DNA from 2 places in the Pseudalkalibacillus sp. R45 genome. Region 2 is predicted to be linked to the other one. Evidence: a T-box and tRNA genes for the amino acid it is inferred to sense, from the RefSeq annotation. Region 2 holds a T-box; the other holds one or more tRNA genes.

Region 1 (9,011 bases), on a different contig from region 2:
TGTCAGCATCGTCGGTTCACATCCTCAAGTACATCTTGGTACTATCCGGTGTTCACCTTCCTTGCTTCCTCGAACTTCTTGCTACTAAATTTTTTGAGCATCGTTTGATTGCTCATTAATGTAAAACTTAAAAATTGATCAGGGTTCTTTTTAAAAAGACCCGTTTCACGCTTGGCTTTTGTTCAGTTTTCAAAGAGCTAAATTGTTTGCTTCGTATTGAGAATCAGATTAGATAGAAACTCTATTCGAAGGAGTTGTTAATGGTGGGCCTAAGTGGACTCGAACCACCGACCTCACGCTTATCAGGCGTGCGCTCTAACCAGCTGAGCTATAGGCCCATTGAAAGAATGGAGCGGGTGATGAGAATCGAACTCACGACCAGAGCTTGGAAGGCTCTTGTTTTACCACTAAACTACACCCGCAAATATAATGGTCGGGAAGACAGGATTTGAACCTGCGACCCCCTGGTCCCAAACCAGGTGCTCTACCAAGCTGAGCCACTTCCCGTATATGGCGCGCCCGAGAGGAGTCGAACCCCTAACCTTCTGATCCGTAGTCAGACGCTCTATCCAATTGAGCTACGGGCGCATAAATGAATATATGGAGTTGAGAATTTATGGTGCGGTCGAGAGGACTCGAACCTCCACGGGTATACACCCACTAGCCCCTCAAGCTAGCGCGTCTGCCATTCCGCCACGACCGCTAAATTGTTGATTTCCAAAACTAGTGATGCACCTTCAAATGTAGACATTGCACCAATTATAAGTATGGTGCGGGTGGAGGGACTTGAACCCCCACGTCGCAAGGACACTAGATCCTAAGTCTAGCGCGTCTGCCAATTCCGCCACACCCGCAAAAAAAGTGGTGAGCCATGAAGGACTCGAACCTTCGACCCTCTGATTAAAAGTCAGATGCTCTACCAACTGAGCTAATGGCTCATTATGGCTGGGCTAGCTGGATTCGAACCAACGCATGACGGAGTCAAAGTCCGTTGCCTTACCGCTTGGCTATAGCCCATCGCATAACAATACATTTTTTAAGTTTATAAATGGCGGACCCGACCGGATTCGAACCGGCGATCTCCTGCGTGACAGGCAGGCATGTTAACCCCTACACCACGGGTCCATTCAGTTGAATAATTTGTGGCGAAACTTACATTCACCAATCAAATTGGGTTAAAAATAAAATGGTGACCCCTACGGGATTCGAACCCGTGTTACCGCCGTGAAAGGGCGGTGTCTTAACCACTTGACCAAGGGGCCGAGCTTAAAGTTTTAAATTGAACTTGAATGGCGGAGAAGGAGGGATTTGAACCCTCGCGCCGCTTACACGACCTACACCCTTAGCAGGGGCGCCCCTTCAGCCACTTGGGTACTTCTCCGTATGGCTCCACAGGCAGGACTCGAACCTGCGACCGATCGGTTAACAGCCGATAGCTCTACCACTGAGCTACTGTGGAATAATGTGCGTTTCGTTTTTTAGCGACAATAAACATTGTACAACACACGAACGATGAAGTCAATAACTTTTTTCACAAAAAAGCATCTTATATTTATGTGACTTTGTCGTATTTTAAGAGCTTGCCTCTATAGCGACTTAATTAAAGTAACATAATCATTTTTGTTAGTCAATACTATTTTAGATTTAACTTTCCGTTGCATTTTCCGCATACGAACTTGCGTGTATCGACTCTTCGTTTGCGCGGATATTGCTGGCCGCATTTTCCACATAGATAGATGTATTTGATCGGTTCCTGTCTTCGCTCACCAGGGATGATCTGGCAATATCGACTGCCGCCGACTTGTTTTAATAACTCTTTAAAATCCTGATCACGGTGCCGATAACCTTTTTTCATCAAATGGAGGTGGTAGTGGCAAAGTTCATGCTTGATAATGCCGATGAATTCGTCGAGCCCATGAATATCAAGCTGCTTTCTGTTGAATTCGAGATCGTGGCTCTTCAAGAGATAGCGGCCGCCGGTCGTCTTGAGTCGATTATTGAACCTCGCTTTATGCTTGAAAGGCCGATCGAAAAATTCATTTGATATGTTTTCCACTAATTGTTGCAATTCGTTTGTGTCCATTTCGTTCAATCCTTTTCGTTGCTATCTCAATTTTGCCAAAGGTTCTTCAAAATGAAAAGTAAACAGTCTGACACGAACAAAGGCAAGCCTTCTCACATAGACTAATAACCACCATTAAGGAAATTTGGGGAGGGGCTCATCGTGCCTTACTGGTTTAAAAAGCAGTTAAGGAATGCGTATTTCAACAAAGACCGTTATCAAATCAAATTATTGAACCAATGTTGGTTTTTTTACAGAAAAAAACACTGCTCTTAACAAGCAGTGCTTTTTGTGTATTCCTTAATTGGTTACCATCGTCAAGGCGATCCGTTGTTTATCCACGTTCACCTGTTCCACCCAGACTTTTACAACTTGCCCGACATGAACGACATTCATCGGGTGCTTCACATAATTTTTACTAAGTTTAGATATATGGACCAGGCCGTCTTGCTTGACTCCAATGTCCACAAAAGCCCCGAAGTCAACGACATTGCGGACGGTTCCTTCAAGTTCCATTCCTTCCTTCAGGTCTTCCATTTTCAAGACATCCGTCTTTAATAAAGGCTTAGTCACTTCATCACGGGGGTCTCTTGACGGTTTTACAAGTGCATCGACAATATCCTTCAACGTCAGTTCCCCAATATCCAATCTCTCTGCGTACTCTTTTAGCTCAATCGACTGGAGCTTTTCCTTGATTTCATCCGTACCGATTTCTTGTTCGGTCACATCCAATAAGCTCAAAAGCTTTCGGGTATCGTCGTAGGTTTCGGGGTGGATCGGGGTTTGGTCCAGCGGATTCTTCCCTTCAATGATCCTTAAGAAACCGATACACTGTTCGTACGTTTTAGCTCCTAGACGAGGGATCTTTTTCAGTTGAGTCCTGCTTGTGAACTTTCCTTCTTCTTCTCTTTTTTGGACAACATTATTTGCGACAACCTTCGATAGGCCGGCGACGTATTGCAACAAGGATGAAGAAGCTGTGTTTACGTTGACTCCGACCTGGTTGACCACTGTTTCCACGACGAATGTAAGGGATTCATTCAAACGCTTTTGTGAAACGTCATGCTGATATTGTCCTACCCCGATTGACTTGGGGTCGATTTTTACGAGCTCAGACAATGGATCCTGCAACCTTCTTGCGATGGATACCGCACTGCGCTCTTCGACCTTCAGTTCAGGGAATTCTTGACGAGCGATGTCTGACGCAGAGTAGACGCTTGCTCCAGCTTCATTGACGATCAGGTATGCCAATGGACGCTCCATCTCTTTGATCAGGTCGGCGACGAATTGTTCCGTTTCCCTGGAGCCTGTTCCGTTTCCGATCGCAACAATTTCCACATCATGGCGTTCGATCATCTTTTTCAAAATCGCTTTCGCCTTTTCAATATCCGAACGCGGTGGAGTGGGATACATGACATCAATCGCTAATGTTTTACCGGTTTCATCGACCACAGCCAGCTTACAACCCGTCCGATAACCTGGATCGACGCCTAACGCTACCTTACCTTTCAATGGGGGCTGTAATAAAAGGTGTCTGAGGTTTTCAGAAAAAATACGAATCGCCTGTTCATCTGCAATTTCCGTCAATTCGTTCCGTATATCACGCTCGATTGAAGGAGCAATCAACCGCTTATAGCTGTCTGCTATTGAACGTTCGATGTATTCAGCTGATGATGATCCTTTCACATACTTATTGTTCAGTTTTCTTAAAATTTTATCGGAAGGAGCAGCAATCGACACCTTCAAAACGTCTTCTTTTTCCCCGCGATTAACGGCTAACGTTCGGTGAGGAACGATTTTCTTTACAGGCTCCTGATAGTCATAATACATTTCATAGGTCTTGTCTTCAGGTTCCTCTTTTCCTTTCAGCTTCGTTTCCACCATGCCTTCCTGAAAAGTAAGCGAACGGATCCATGCACGGTTATCGGAATCATCCGATACCCTTTCAGCAATAATATCTTCCGCACCTTGAATAGCTTCTTCTGTGCTTAGGATACCTTTTTCTTCAGAGATGAAAGACTGAGCTTCTACCTCAATATCCACACCGCTTTTTTGATCCAGAATCAGTTCTGCTAGTGGTTCCAGTCCTTTTTCTTTAGCTGTTGTAGCACGCGTGCGTTTCTTTTGCTTATATGGGCGGTATAGATCTTCAACCTGTTGGAGTTTGGCGGCTTTATGTATTTCCGATTTCAATTCATCTGTCAATTTATCTTGTTCTTCAATTAATCGAAGTACTTCTTCTTTTCGCTTTTCAAGATTCCGTTTATATTCCCAGCTTTCCGAGACATTGCGGATCTGTACTTCATCTGCTGCACCTGTCAATTCTTTTCGGTATCTTGCGATGAATGGGACCGTATTTCCCTCTTCAAGAAGTTCGATGATATTTTTAATATACTTTTGAGATAATCGGGTTTCTTTTGATACTTGCAAAATAAGTTCTGTGTTGGTCTCCAAACTTGCTCCTCCTTGTAATACTGATATACGTACAAGTTTACCAAATAAGTGGCACCTTTGTAATCTTAGCTCTATACTTCACACCACACAAATGTTTGCGCTACACAAAAAAGAGCTCTCCCATATACGAGAAAACTCTTTTAAGTGACTTTCCCTATTACGAATGTCATATCATCAGCTACTGTACTGCATTTTTGGCGTAAATAACTGGCTGCCACTCTTGGATTTCTTGACTTCATGACATTCCGTTTATCTGGCGAGGATAGTTCAACACCATCAGAATAGGCAATGAACATGGATCCTGCTTGATATTGGATTTCTCTCACATCAAAATTCACAGGTTTACCTGAAAGAAAACCAGATTTTGGAATCGCATGAACCAGTTTTCCGGAGGGCAAGCCGATAATGAGGCGGATATTGCCTACGCCGCAATATTCAAGCAAGTTTTTCTGAAAATGAACTTTGAAAATCGTCAATACTGCTCCTCGTGTATATTGAAGAGATTCGTTGCAAAGCTCCATCAAGGTATGGATATCTTTGTCATGATGCTCTTCAACGATTAGAACAGTTTTAGTGGAAGCCTCATGTGCCGCCTGGCCGCTTCCCAAACCGTCCGCAACAACGCAGACAAAGTATTCATCGGTTTCTTTTGCAAAATAGCTGTCACCGTTACATTGTCCTTCCACTTTGGAACGTTGGAAGGTGCTCCAGTCTACATGATGGTGGACATTATTCTCAATCATGATTCAGTGCCTCCGAAGGATCGACACGTATAGCATCCTTCAACTTTTCAAGTGCTCTGCGCTGTAATCTCGATACATGCATCTGTGAAATATCCAAGCGTTTACCTGTTTCTTTTTGGCTTAAATTTTCAAAGTAAGTGCATTGTAATATCTGTTGTTCTCGTTCTGACAATACATGAAAAGCCTTTTGCAATAGCATACGCTGATCTGTTTGTTCATAACCGCTTTCGGTACTTCCTACAAGATCCAGGAGAGTGACCGTACTTCCTTCCTGGTCAGCTTCAATCGAGCTATCGACTGAAAGGGCTTGATAACTCTTGCCCATTTCCATCGTTTCCAGGATTTCTTCTTCTGAAGAGTCTAGGTGTTCCGCAATCTCCTCGACTCTTGGTGAACGCTGAAGTTCATTGGTAAGCTCTTCAACAGCTCGTTTGATTCGTGGACTAAGTTCCTTGATCCTTCTCGGGACATGGACACTCCAGGTCTTATCACGGATGAAACGCTTGATTTCACCAATGATGGTTGGAACTGCGAATGACTCGAAACTTCTTCCGAATTCAGGGTCATAACGTCGAAAAGCAGCCAGTAGACCGATCATGCCTACCTGCACTAAGTCATCGTGGATGCTTTTCCCTTTCGAAAATTTCCGCGCAAGCGAATGGACCAGGTCCTGATAATGTTCGACAAGTGTCGTTTGGATTTCTTGGTTCTCCGGGTCTTCTCGTAGTTGTTCTAATAACTCATAGACGAAGTCCTTATTGTGACGGGGCTGACTTGTATTGGTCGACACTTTCATCCACCCCATCTCTGTTTAGGTATTTCGTCATCATGACTACCACTCCTGCTTCATCGCTAATATTAACTTTATCCATTAGCGTTTCAATCAAGAAAAGACCCAACCCTCCTTCGTTAATTTGCTCGACAGGTTTACCGTTTACTGGACCGGTACTTAGTTTTGTCGCTTCTAAATCGAAACTTTTTCCTTTATCCATGACAGTAATTTCGAGTTTATCATCAAACATACCGTAAGAAAGGCGGATTTCACCCTCATCCTTTGAGCCGTATGCATGATTCACTGCATTTGTAATTGCTTCAGAAACCGCTATTTTAATGTCTTCGATTTCGTCAAATGTATAACCCATTCTACTTGCTATGCCAGAAACCGTCAGTCTTGCTACACCAACATAATCGGGCTTGGCCGGAATCACCATTTCGATAACGTCACTCATCGCGCCTCCTCCTCCTGGTTATTCTCGATGTTCATCACTTCTGTAAGACCTGTGATTTCAAATAATCTTTCAACTCGGTCGGTCATACCAGTGAGAGTCAGAGTACTGCCATATTGTTGTGAGGATTTTAGCGCGCCTACGAAAACACCTAGCCCCGTACTGTCCATATATTGGACTCCGCTGAGATCGACGACGACTTGCTGGTCTGGCTTTTGTGTAGCTTCCAACAATGTCTCTTTCAGTTTAGGTGCAGTATACGCATCTACCTCACCCACTAATACTAATTCATCTATATGAGTATCCGTTTCATTCTTCTTAATCTGTAAATTCATCTTCGACTTCCCCCTTGTGTATAGGAATGCATTACTTTATCAATACCACAACTTAACTAAGGCTAAACCGTTCTTTTCAAAATAATTAAGGTAAAATCATCCCTTAATTCAAATTCCTGTAATTGTTCAAGTTCAGCATAGACATTATCTACGATTTCTTGTGGTGATAAATGCATGTGGGAACGAATCAACGAAACCACTTCATCTCTAGAAATAAAACCACTGCTGGTCCGACACTCTGTTACACCATCCGAAAGCATGATGATCATATCACCAGCTTCGATCTTCTTTTCATATTGTTTGTATTTTGTATTCCGTGAAATACCTAGAACAAGCCCTTTTGCGGTGAATTCTTCGAAATCATCTGTTAGTGCATTATAATAAAACCCTGGCTCATGACCGGCACCCGCATAAAAAAAGCGATGGAGGTCTGTATTATAATGACCATAAAACATCGTAATAAACATTGTGGGATCAACGTTCTGTTCCACAACACGATTTAAGTTTTCAAGTACGATACTTGGGTGGTTCTGTTGTTCCGGTAAACTGTCCATCGCATATTTGATCATCGACATACAAAGGGCAGCGGGTACTCCCTTGCCGATGACGTCTGCAACAGCCACGCTAATCGATTCTGGACTGTTTTGTACGAAGTGATAGTAATCTCCGCTCATTTTCTTAGCTGCTTTACTAATTACACCTATATCAAGTCCATCTACCTTAGGAACATCCCCTTGAAGAAGAGTCTGCTGCATGCTCGCGGCTACCTCTATTTCAGATTCAAGGGCTAATTGTTTGTCACGGAGTATTTGATGCTCTCGGTAAGCCATGCCATATCCCATCATGACTTCTATTAAGAAATCAAATGAATCCTTTACCTGTTCGGGAATATCCCCGTTCAGAGATTCGAGCACAGTATAGTGAATATTGATCACTTCTTCAGGGGAGATGTTCTGTTCAATCATTTTCCGGCTGAATTGTTGTGCTTTATATAGGGCTTGTTCTGTTCTACCACTTAAATAAGCAGATAAGAACTGCTCATACCTTTCTACTAATAAACCTTTATCCCCCAACATTGCGATCCTCCTAGCGGAGCCATTTGGTAATATATATTTCTGTTCCTACATCTACTGTAGATTGGATTGCAAATTCATCCATCAGTCTCTTCACGCCTGGCAGACCAGCTCCCAGTCCTCCAGATGTTGTATACCCATCTTCCATTACTTTACGTATATCCTGAATACCAGGTCCGGTATCATTCGCAACAATCCGAAGACCCCTGCGGTTACCTTCTTCAATCGGCTCGATACAAATTTTTCCGTTCCCTGCATATAGATATATATTTCTTGCTAATTCGGATATCGCTGTCGTAATTCTGGCTTGATCTACACTTGAAAAACCTAGATCTTTCGCTAAGTCCCTACCTAACTGACGTGCACTGACTATATCCCATTCGTTTCGTACATCTACACAGGATTGGACGGCCATACTCATCCCTCCAAGTCCTGTTGTAATTTATCTAATCCTTGTTCTAGGTCTAGTGCTGTCGGTACATCCCTCATATTGATACCGAGGTCGATCAGTGTAATTGCTACAGGTGGTTGTATACCTGTCAATACGACTCTCGCCCCCATCAAATTAGACATTTTGACGACATCACCAAGTACTTTTGCAATGAAGGAATCGACCATATCGACCGATGTGAGGTCTATAACAATCCCCTTGGCTCCAGTGTCATGGATTTTACTTAATAGGTCTTCCTGAAATTGCAAAGCGGTCTTATCATCAAGTTCAACCTGAATCGATATCAATAAATACTCATGTAACTTGAGAATTGGCACTCTCATCCATAGTCCCCCCTAGGATAACGATTCTATTTTTTTGTTCGTAAGTTCTAATGCAGCTTCAATTCCTTTAAGAAGAGTGCTTCTTGTAGGGAATTCACTTAAATCAATGCCAAGGTTAACGATTGTCTGTGCGATTTCCGGACGGATTCCGACGAGGATACATTTCGATCCAATTAACCGAACGGCTTCTGCTGCTTGGATGATATGATGCGCAACCATCGTATCTACGACTGGTACACCAGTTATATCGATCAATACCACTTCTGAGCGGTTTGTTATGACACCATCCAAAAGGTTTTCCATGATCAGCTTCGCCCTTTCGGTGTCAATCGTACCGATCAATG
Region 2 (7,431 bases):
TGTTCTGAAAAATAAGGGAACAATCCATTCCTTTGTACTTTGATCTCATCCTGTAAAAATAAATAATTTTGTTTTTTCCTTTTTCGAGTCGTGACCCCATGTGCCAATAATGCCGTTGATTCGGGGTAGTAAGGATCGACTGTCAGCAGACAGCATTTGATCAATTGTACCATCCCATAATATAAAAGGACCGGCTGGAGTTCCATCGGTGAACTTTTACATAAATCGAAATATCGCTTCCCATGTGTTAGGTAATAAATAAAGCTATAACAGTTACGGTAACTCAGTTCATCGCTCGACAATTTTGAAGATGAACGTTGATAGCATCCCTTCAGATATCGCTGTGTGGATGAGGCACTTAGAAACTGATCGTAGCTTTTCCATTCATCCATTGACATCTCCATGAGTTCACATCCATATAGCGCAAATTTTGAGAAAAGTCGAACTTATTACTACATTCTTGACAGTAGTTTACCCCATTGTTAATCTACAAATAATATTTTAAACGATAAAAGGAGAGTGGGACTTATGTGGGAAGAAAAATTTGCACGAGAAGGACTAACGTTTGATGATGTTTTGCTTGTTCCTGCTAAATCATCTGTACTTCCTAGGGATGTTTCAGTAAAAACACAGCTATCTGAAAACGTCAAATTGAACGTACCGATCATCAGTGCAGGGATGGATACAGTGACGGAATCGAAAATGGCGATTGCGATGGCACGTCAAGGTGGACTTGGAATCATCCATAAAAACATGTCGATTGAAGAACAGGCGGAACATGTGGATCGTGTCAAACGTTCAGAATCTGGTGTCATCACCAATCCATTTTATCTCACTCCAGAACGTCAAGTGTTTGATGCAGAGCACCTGATGGGGAAATACCGTATTTCCGGTGTTCCGATCGTGGATGAAAATCGCAAGCTCGTCGGGATCATTACCAATCGTGACATGCGTTTCATCCAGGACTATTCCATTAAAATCAGTGATGTAATGACCCATGAGAACCTCGTCACAGCTTCTGTTGGAACGACATTGAAGGAAGCAGAGGAAATCCTTCAAGAGCACCGTATCGAAAAGCTCCCACTCGTTGATGAAAACGGTGTGTTGAAGGGTCTCATCACCATCAAGGATATTGAAAAAGTGATTGAATTCCCGAATTCCGCAAAAGATCAGCATGGAAGGCTGTTAGCCGGAGCTGCAGTCGGTGTGACAGCAGATGCGATGATGCGTGTAAAAAAGCTTGTAGAAGCTGGAGTCGATGCACTTGTCATTGATACTGCACATGGTCATTCCGAAGGTGTATTGCAAAAAGTGAAGGAAATTAAAGACGCTTATCCTGAGGTTACCATCATAGCAGGGAACGTTGCGACGGCTGAAGGTACTCGTGACTTGATTGAAGCTGGAGTTGATGTCGTGAAAGTCGGAATTGGACCAGGATCGATCTGTACAACCCGGGTCGTTGCAGGAGTGGGTGTCCCTCAGGTCACAGCCGTATATGAATGTGCGACAGAAGCAAGGAAACATGGTGTTCCAATTATTGCCGACGGCGGAATCAAATTCTCAGGTGACCTTGTCAAAGCACTTGCGGCGGGCGGACATGCAGTCATGCTGGGAAGCTTGCTTGCAGGAGTCGATGAAAGTCCAGGTGAGCGGGAAATCTATCAAGGACGTCAGTTCAAGGTTTACCGAGGTATGGGCTCGATTGGCGCGATGGAGCGAGGAAGCCGTGACCGTTATTTCCAAGAAAATAACCAAAAGCTTGTACCAGAAGGAATTGAAGGACGGGTCCCTTATAAAGGACCGCTGGCGGATTCAATCCACCAGCTTGTCGGCGGGCTACGTTCAGGTATGGGATACTGCGGCACACCTTCAATTGACGAACTTCGAGAAAATGCGATGTTTACTCGCATTACAAATGCTGGACTTCGAGAAAGTCATCCACATGATGTGCAAATTACGAAAGAAGCACCAAACTATTCTGTCTAACGAACCAGCATGACGTTAGTCACACAATTGTTATAAAAGATACGATGAATTTACTATTTTCGATTTTTTTCAGACAGTGGGTCTTCCACTGTCTATTTTTTTAGATTTTGTTATGGTACAATAACCTTTGTTGTATTTAGGGTTGGAGGTGCAAAAAGGTTGGTAAACCGAATGAAACGAACAGTCATCATCACGTTAGCCATATTACTTGTAGTCACTGGAGTCGTTACATCAAATGCAAATACAGGGTATGCTGCTCCGGACTTGCAAATGGAGGCTGAATCTGCCATTCTGCTTGATGCGGAAACAGGAAAGATTTTGTTTGAAAAGAACGCAGATCTAATGCTGCCACCAGCAAGCATGACGAAAATGATGACGGAATACTTAGTTTTAGAAGCAATTGAAAATGGAGAAATTAGCTGGGATACGCCCGTTAAAATAAGTGATCGTGCACATAAAGTTTCTCAAGATTCAAGTTTGTCGAATGTTTGGCTCCGTAAAGATGCAGATCCAGATTACACAATCAAAGAACTATTCGAAGCTGCTGCCATTTATTCTGCAAACGGGGCTACAATGGCGATTGCAGAAACGATTGCAGGATCTGAAGCGAACTTCGTCGACATGATGAATGATAAGGCGAAAGAACTTGGTTTGGAAAAATATGAATTCGTCAACAGTACCGGACTGAATAACAGTGACCTGAAGGGTGAACACCCGAAAGGCGATGCTGATGCTATGAATATGATGTCAGCTCGTGACACGGCGAAATTAGCATATCATCTGTTGCAAGACTATCCTGAAGTTCTTGATACGGCGAAAATACCTGAAAAAACTTTCCGTGAGGGTACAGATGATGCGAACCGTATGATCAACTGGAACTGGATGATTCCAGGTAATCCTCAAGGATACGGACTTGCCTATCAAGGGATTGATGGCTTGAAGACTGGTTCCACTGAACTTGCAGGTTACTCTTTTACAGGAACTGCGCAAAGAAATGGAATGCGTCTGATTTCAGTTGTCATGAAAGCTGATTCATATAATTCAAGATTTGAAGAGACCAAAAAGCTTTTGGATTACGGGTTCAACAATTTTCAAAAACAAGAACTTGTAAAAGCGAATTATGAAGTGGAAGATAAGGCGACTTTACCTGTCACAAAAGGGAAAGAAAAAGAAGTGGAAGTCAAGGCGACGGACGCTCTATCAGCTGTGATCGCCAATGGTGATGAAGAGAAATATAAACCAAAGGCAACATGGGATAAAAAAGCATTGAATAAAAAGGGACAATTGACTGCACCTATTAAAAAAGGGGACCAAGTCGGGACGTTGTCACTCACTTATTCCGGGAAAGATGACTATGGCTACATAAATGAAACTGCTAAGAAAAAAGCAAGTGTTCCGATTGTTGCCCAAGCAGATGTCGAAAAAGCAAACTGGTTCGTGCTGATGATGCGCGGTATCGGTGGATTTTTCGGTGACATCTGGTCAAATGTCGTCGATGGGATCAAAGGACTGTTTTAAACGAAATGCATAAAAAGAGGCTGACTCTAACGGGTCAGTTCTTTTTCTATAACCTTTTCATGATCATAAGATTTTCTTTAACAGTGAAATACGAAAAAATCAACAAATATGAATAAGTGTCTATCATAAACAAACATTACCAATAGATTAAGTAAGTATAAACGTAGTGTCTTTATAGGCATGAGTGTTGAAAAGTGATACAATAGTGTAGGATTTAAGAATCAATGAAATACACCTAAATTACACCTACTGATAGGGGGAATTATACATGGTACAAACAGGTACTGATCGTGTAAAACGTGGAATGGCAGAAATGCAAAAAGGCGGCGTCATCATGGACGTTGTCAATGCAGAGCAAGCGAAAATCGCTGAAGAAGCAGGTGCTGTTGCTGTAATGGCGCTTGAACGTGTTCCTGCAGATATTCGTGCAGCTGGCGGAGTGGCGCGTATGGCAGATCCAACAATCGTTGAGGAAGTCATCAATGCGGTTTCGATCCCGGTAATGGCGAAAGCACGTATCGGACATATTGTCGAAGCGCGTGTACTCGAGGCACTTGGTGCTGACTATATTGATGAGAGTGAAGTTTTGACTCCTGCAGATGAAGTTTTCCACTTGAACAAGCGTGACTTCACTGTACCATTCGTATGTGGTGCACGTGACCTTGGCGAAGCAACTCGTCGTATCGGTGAAGGTGCTTCTATGCTTCGTACGAAAGGTGAGCCAGGAACAGGTAATATTGTCGAAGCTGTTCGTCATATGCGTCTGATCCAATCACAAGTCAAGAAAGTGGTCGGTATGAGTGAGGACGAGCTTATGACAGAAGCGAAAAACCTTGGTGCTCCATATGAAATTCTCCTTCAAATCAAAAAAGAGGGAAGACTTCCAGTCGTCAACTTCGCTGCAGGCGGTGTCGCATCTCCAGCAGACGCAGCATTGATGATGGAACTTGGAGCAGATGGCGTATTCGTAGGCTCTGGAATTTTCAAGTCTGATAACCCTGAGAAGTTCGCTCGTGCTATTGTCGAAGCGACAACTCATTATCAAGATTATGATTTAATCGCTAAATTGTCTAAAGGTCTTGGAACAGCTATGAAAGGTGTCGAGATTTCTTCTCTACAACCATCAGAGCGTATGCAAGACCGTGGTTGGTAAGAAGCGTAAAGGAGACAGCATAGAATGGTCACAGTTGGTATTCTTGCCCTTCAAGGAGCAGTCCGTGAACATGCTCGATCACTTGAAGAGAGTGGGGCAAACGTTAAAATTGTCAAACGTGTAGAGGATCTTAATGAGATCGACGGGCTTGTCGTACCTGGTGGAGAAAGTACAACGATGCGTCGATTGATCGATAAATATGAAATGTTCAAGCCTTTACAGGATTTCGCTAAATCTGGCAAACCGGTTTTCGGGACTTGTGCAGGATTGATTTTGATGGCAAAGGATATCATCGGTCAAGAGCATGGTCATCTTGAAGTGATGGACATGCGTGTTCACCGTAACGGATTCGGCCGTCAACGTGAAAGCTTTGAAGTACCTTTGACAATCAAAGGGCTTAAAGGAGAAGAAGACTATATCGGCGTCTTCATCCGCGCTCCTTATATCGAATCTGTTGGGCCGGAAGTTGAAGTATTGGCAACTTTCCAGGATAAAATTGTTGCTGCTCGCCAGGGACGTTTTCTATCCTGTGCGTTCCATCCGGAATTGACAGATGATCACAGAATGCACGGCTATTTTGTCGAAATGATAGAAGAGTTGAAGAAAACAGTTGCATAACATTTTGAAATAGTGTAAATTACTACTAACACATTTTCAGATCGAATGTTGACAGGAACTAGTAGCATGAATTCTTTGTAAAGAGAGCCGATGGTTGGTGCAAATCGGTCAAAGAAACTTGTGAATCCATCCTTGAGTAAAATGCGGAACGGGTGAGAAACCTCAGTATGTATTTTCGGTTCGTAACCGTTACATTACTTGAGTGGTACCATCTTTGTGGTGGTACAACTAGGGTGGCAACGCGGGTTAGCTCTCGTCCCTATCCATGTGTGTGATATATACATTCATGGTGGGACGGGAGTTTTTCTATTCTAGACGGGTGATAAACTTCGCATTTCGTCGTTACTTGGTTTTAGAGGTCCTCACCGTATTAACAACATACGCCTCCGGTCCTTAAAACCGCGTGCCTCGAACTACTCGTTTCTAACCCGTCTAGTTAAGCGGGTGATAACTTCGCATTTCGTCGTTTCTAGTAGATGGGTGATAAACTTCGATTTTAGTGGTACAACAACATTGACAATTATTATAAAAGGAGGAATACATGATGTTGGATTTGAAATTTGTTCGTGATAATTTTGATGAGGTAAAAGAAAAGCTTTCTACTCGTGGAGAAGATATTTCTGGACTTGATCAGTTTCAAGAGCTAGATGAAAAACGACGCGAGTTAATCAACAAAACGGAACAACTCAAAAGTGAGCGTAACAATGTATCTAAAATGGTCGCTGAATTTAAACGTGAAAAAAAGGATGCTGATCAGCTGATTAAAGAAATGCGTGAAGTCGGAGAAAAGATTAAAGCGTTTGATGAGGAACTCCGTCAGGTTGAAGAAAAACTTCAGAGTATCATGCTTACTCTACCGAACATCCCTCATGAATCTGCTCCAATCGGGGAAGATGAAGAGGATAATGTCGTTGACCGTGATTGGGGCGAGATCAGGAAGTTTGATTTTGAACCAAAACCTCACTGGGACGTTGCAGTTGATTTAGACATCGTGGACTTTGAAAGAGCAGCGAAAGTAACAGGCAGCCGTTTTGCTTTTTATAAGGGTCTTGGTGCTCGCCTTGAGCGCGCGCTGATCAATTTCATGATGGACTTGCATGAAGATCAGCACGGTTACACGGAATTGTTACCACCATACCTCGTCAATCGCGACAGCATGACTGGTACTGGTCAACTACCGAAATTTGAAGAGGATGCATTCAAAATCCGTGAAGAGGATTATTTCTTGATTCCGACTGCGGAAGTACCAGTGACAAATTTACACCGAGATGAGATTTTGTCTTTAAAAGACCTTCCAAAAGCGTATGTAGCTTTCAGTGCATGTTTCCGTTCAGAGGCGGGGTCTGCAGGACGTGATACACGAGGGCTCATCCGTCACCACCAATTCAATAAGGTTGAGCTTGTACACTTTGTGAAGCCTGAGAATTCTTATGAGCAGCTTGAAACGCTGACAGGTCACGCTGAAAAAGTGTTGCAGCTCTTGAAGCTTCCATACCGTGTGATGAGCATGTGCACAGGAGATCTAGGCTTTACGGCAGCGAAAAAGTACGATATCGAAGTTTGGATTCCAAGCTATGAAACCTATCGTGAAATTTCTTCTTGCAGTAATTTCGAAGATTTCCAAGCACGTCGTGCAAACATCCGTTTCCGACGTGAACCGAAGGCGAAACCAGAGTATGTGCATACATTGAATGGATCTGGACTAGCAATTGGACGTACTGTTGCTGCGATTTTAGAGAACTATCAGCAAGAAGATGGATCTGTCGAAATTCCGGAAGTCCTGCGTCCATATATGAGGAATAAGGCAGTCATATCTAAGTAAAGGACAACAAGAAAACCAAGGAGTTTCACCTCGTTTTCAAATGTCTGCTATCTCTTGCGGCAGGCATCATTTTTAAAATTAGAGGACAAATATTCCGCTATTGGTGCAAAATTGAGGGAGTTTTAAAAATTAGAGGACATCTGTTCCGCTATTTGACTATAACGGACCCTTATGAGCTTGATTTCTGTTAAATAAGGGATCTGGTGTCCTCTAATTCTTCCTTACCTGAGCTTTTTGACCAAATAAGGTCTCCTGTGTCCGCTAATTTTTTTAAATTCTTTCCTTTCACTTGTATTCAAAAAAAAATGTCGAATTTATAGTTGACGAATCGATT

What was found. A T-box is a leader RNA that pairs with one kind of tRNA and senses whether it is charged. The one in region 2 lies ahead of serS (serine--tRNA ligase), so its partner is inferred to be a tRNA-Ser.
Region 1: it encodes a tRNA-Ser, which carries the amino acid that the T-box ahead of serS (serine--tRNA ligase) is inferred to sense. The anticodon was not compared.

The regions. Positions count from the first base shown of each region.
Region 1 is NZ_JBQQCL010000013.1:86,822-95,832, reverse strand. It holds tRNA gene ACTWQL_RS18825 (tRNA-Ile) at 262-338, opposite strand; tRNA gene ACTWQL_RS18820 (tRNA-Gly) at 349-422, opposite strand; tRNA gene ACTWQL_RS18815 (tRNA-Pro) at 431-507, opposite strand; tRNA gene ACTWQL_RS18810 (tRNA-Arg) at 512-588, opposite strand; tRNA gene ACTWQL_RS18805 (tRNA-Leu) at 618-703, opposite strand; tRNA gene ACTWQL_RS18800 (tRNA-Leu) at 769-854, opposite strand; tRNA gene ACTWQL_RS18795 (tRNA-Lys) at 863-938, opposite strand; tRNA gene ACTWQL_RS18790 (tRNA-Gln) at 943-1,017, opposite strand; tRNA gene ACTWQL_RS18785 (tRNA-Asp) at 1,050-1,125, opposite strand; tRNA gene ACTWQL_RS18780 (tRNA-Glu) at 1,188-1,262, opposite strand; tRNA gene ACTWQL_RS18775 (tRNA-Ser) at 1,291-1,381, opposite strand; tRNA gene ACTWQL_RS18770 (tRNA-Asn) at 1,385-1,459, opposite strand; gene ACTWQL_RS18765 (SprT family protein) at 1,634-2,083, opposite strand; gene cmpA (cortex morphogenetic protein CmpA) at 2,225-2,338, shown strand; gene ACTWQL_RS18755 (Tex family protein) at 2,363-4,516, opposite strand; gene ACTWQL_RS18750 (PP2C family serine/threonine-protein phosphatase) at 4,657-5,259, opposite strand; gene sigB (RNA polymerase sigma factor SigB) at 5,252-6,049, opposite strand; gene rsbW (anti-sigma B factor RsbW) at 6,015-6,488, opposite strand; gene ACTWQL_RS18735 (STAS domain-containing protein) at 6,485-6,820, opposite strand; gene ACTWQL_RS18730 (PP2C family protein-serine/threonine phosphatase) at 6,883-7,893, opposite strand; gene ACTWQL_RS18725 (anti-sigma regulatory factor) at 7,907-8,308, opposite strand; gene ACTWQL_RS18720 (STAS domain-containing protein) at 8,311-8,667, opposite strand; gene ACTWQL_RS18715 (STAS domain-containing protein) at 8,680-9,011, opposite strand, start outside.
Region 2 is NZ_JBQQCL010000028.1:1,057-8,487, forward strand. It holds gene ACTWQL_RS23370 (YaaC family protein) at 1-392, opposite strand, end outside; gene guaB (IMP dehydrogenase) at 529-1,986, shown strand; gene ACTWQL_RS23380 (D-alanyl-D-alanine carboxypeptidase family protein) at 2,158-3,504, shown strand; gene pdxS (pyridoxal 5'-phosphate synthase lyase subunit PdxS) at 3,773-4,657, shown strand; gene pdxT (pyridoxal 5'-phosphate synthase glutaminase subunit PdxT) at 4,682-5,275, shown strand; T-box leader at 5,315-5,539, shown strand; gene serS (serine--tRNA ligase) at 5,820-7,097, shown strand.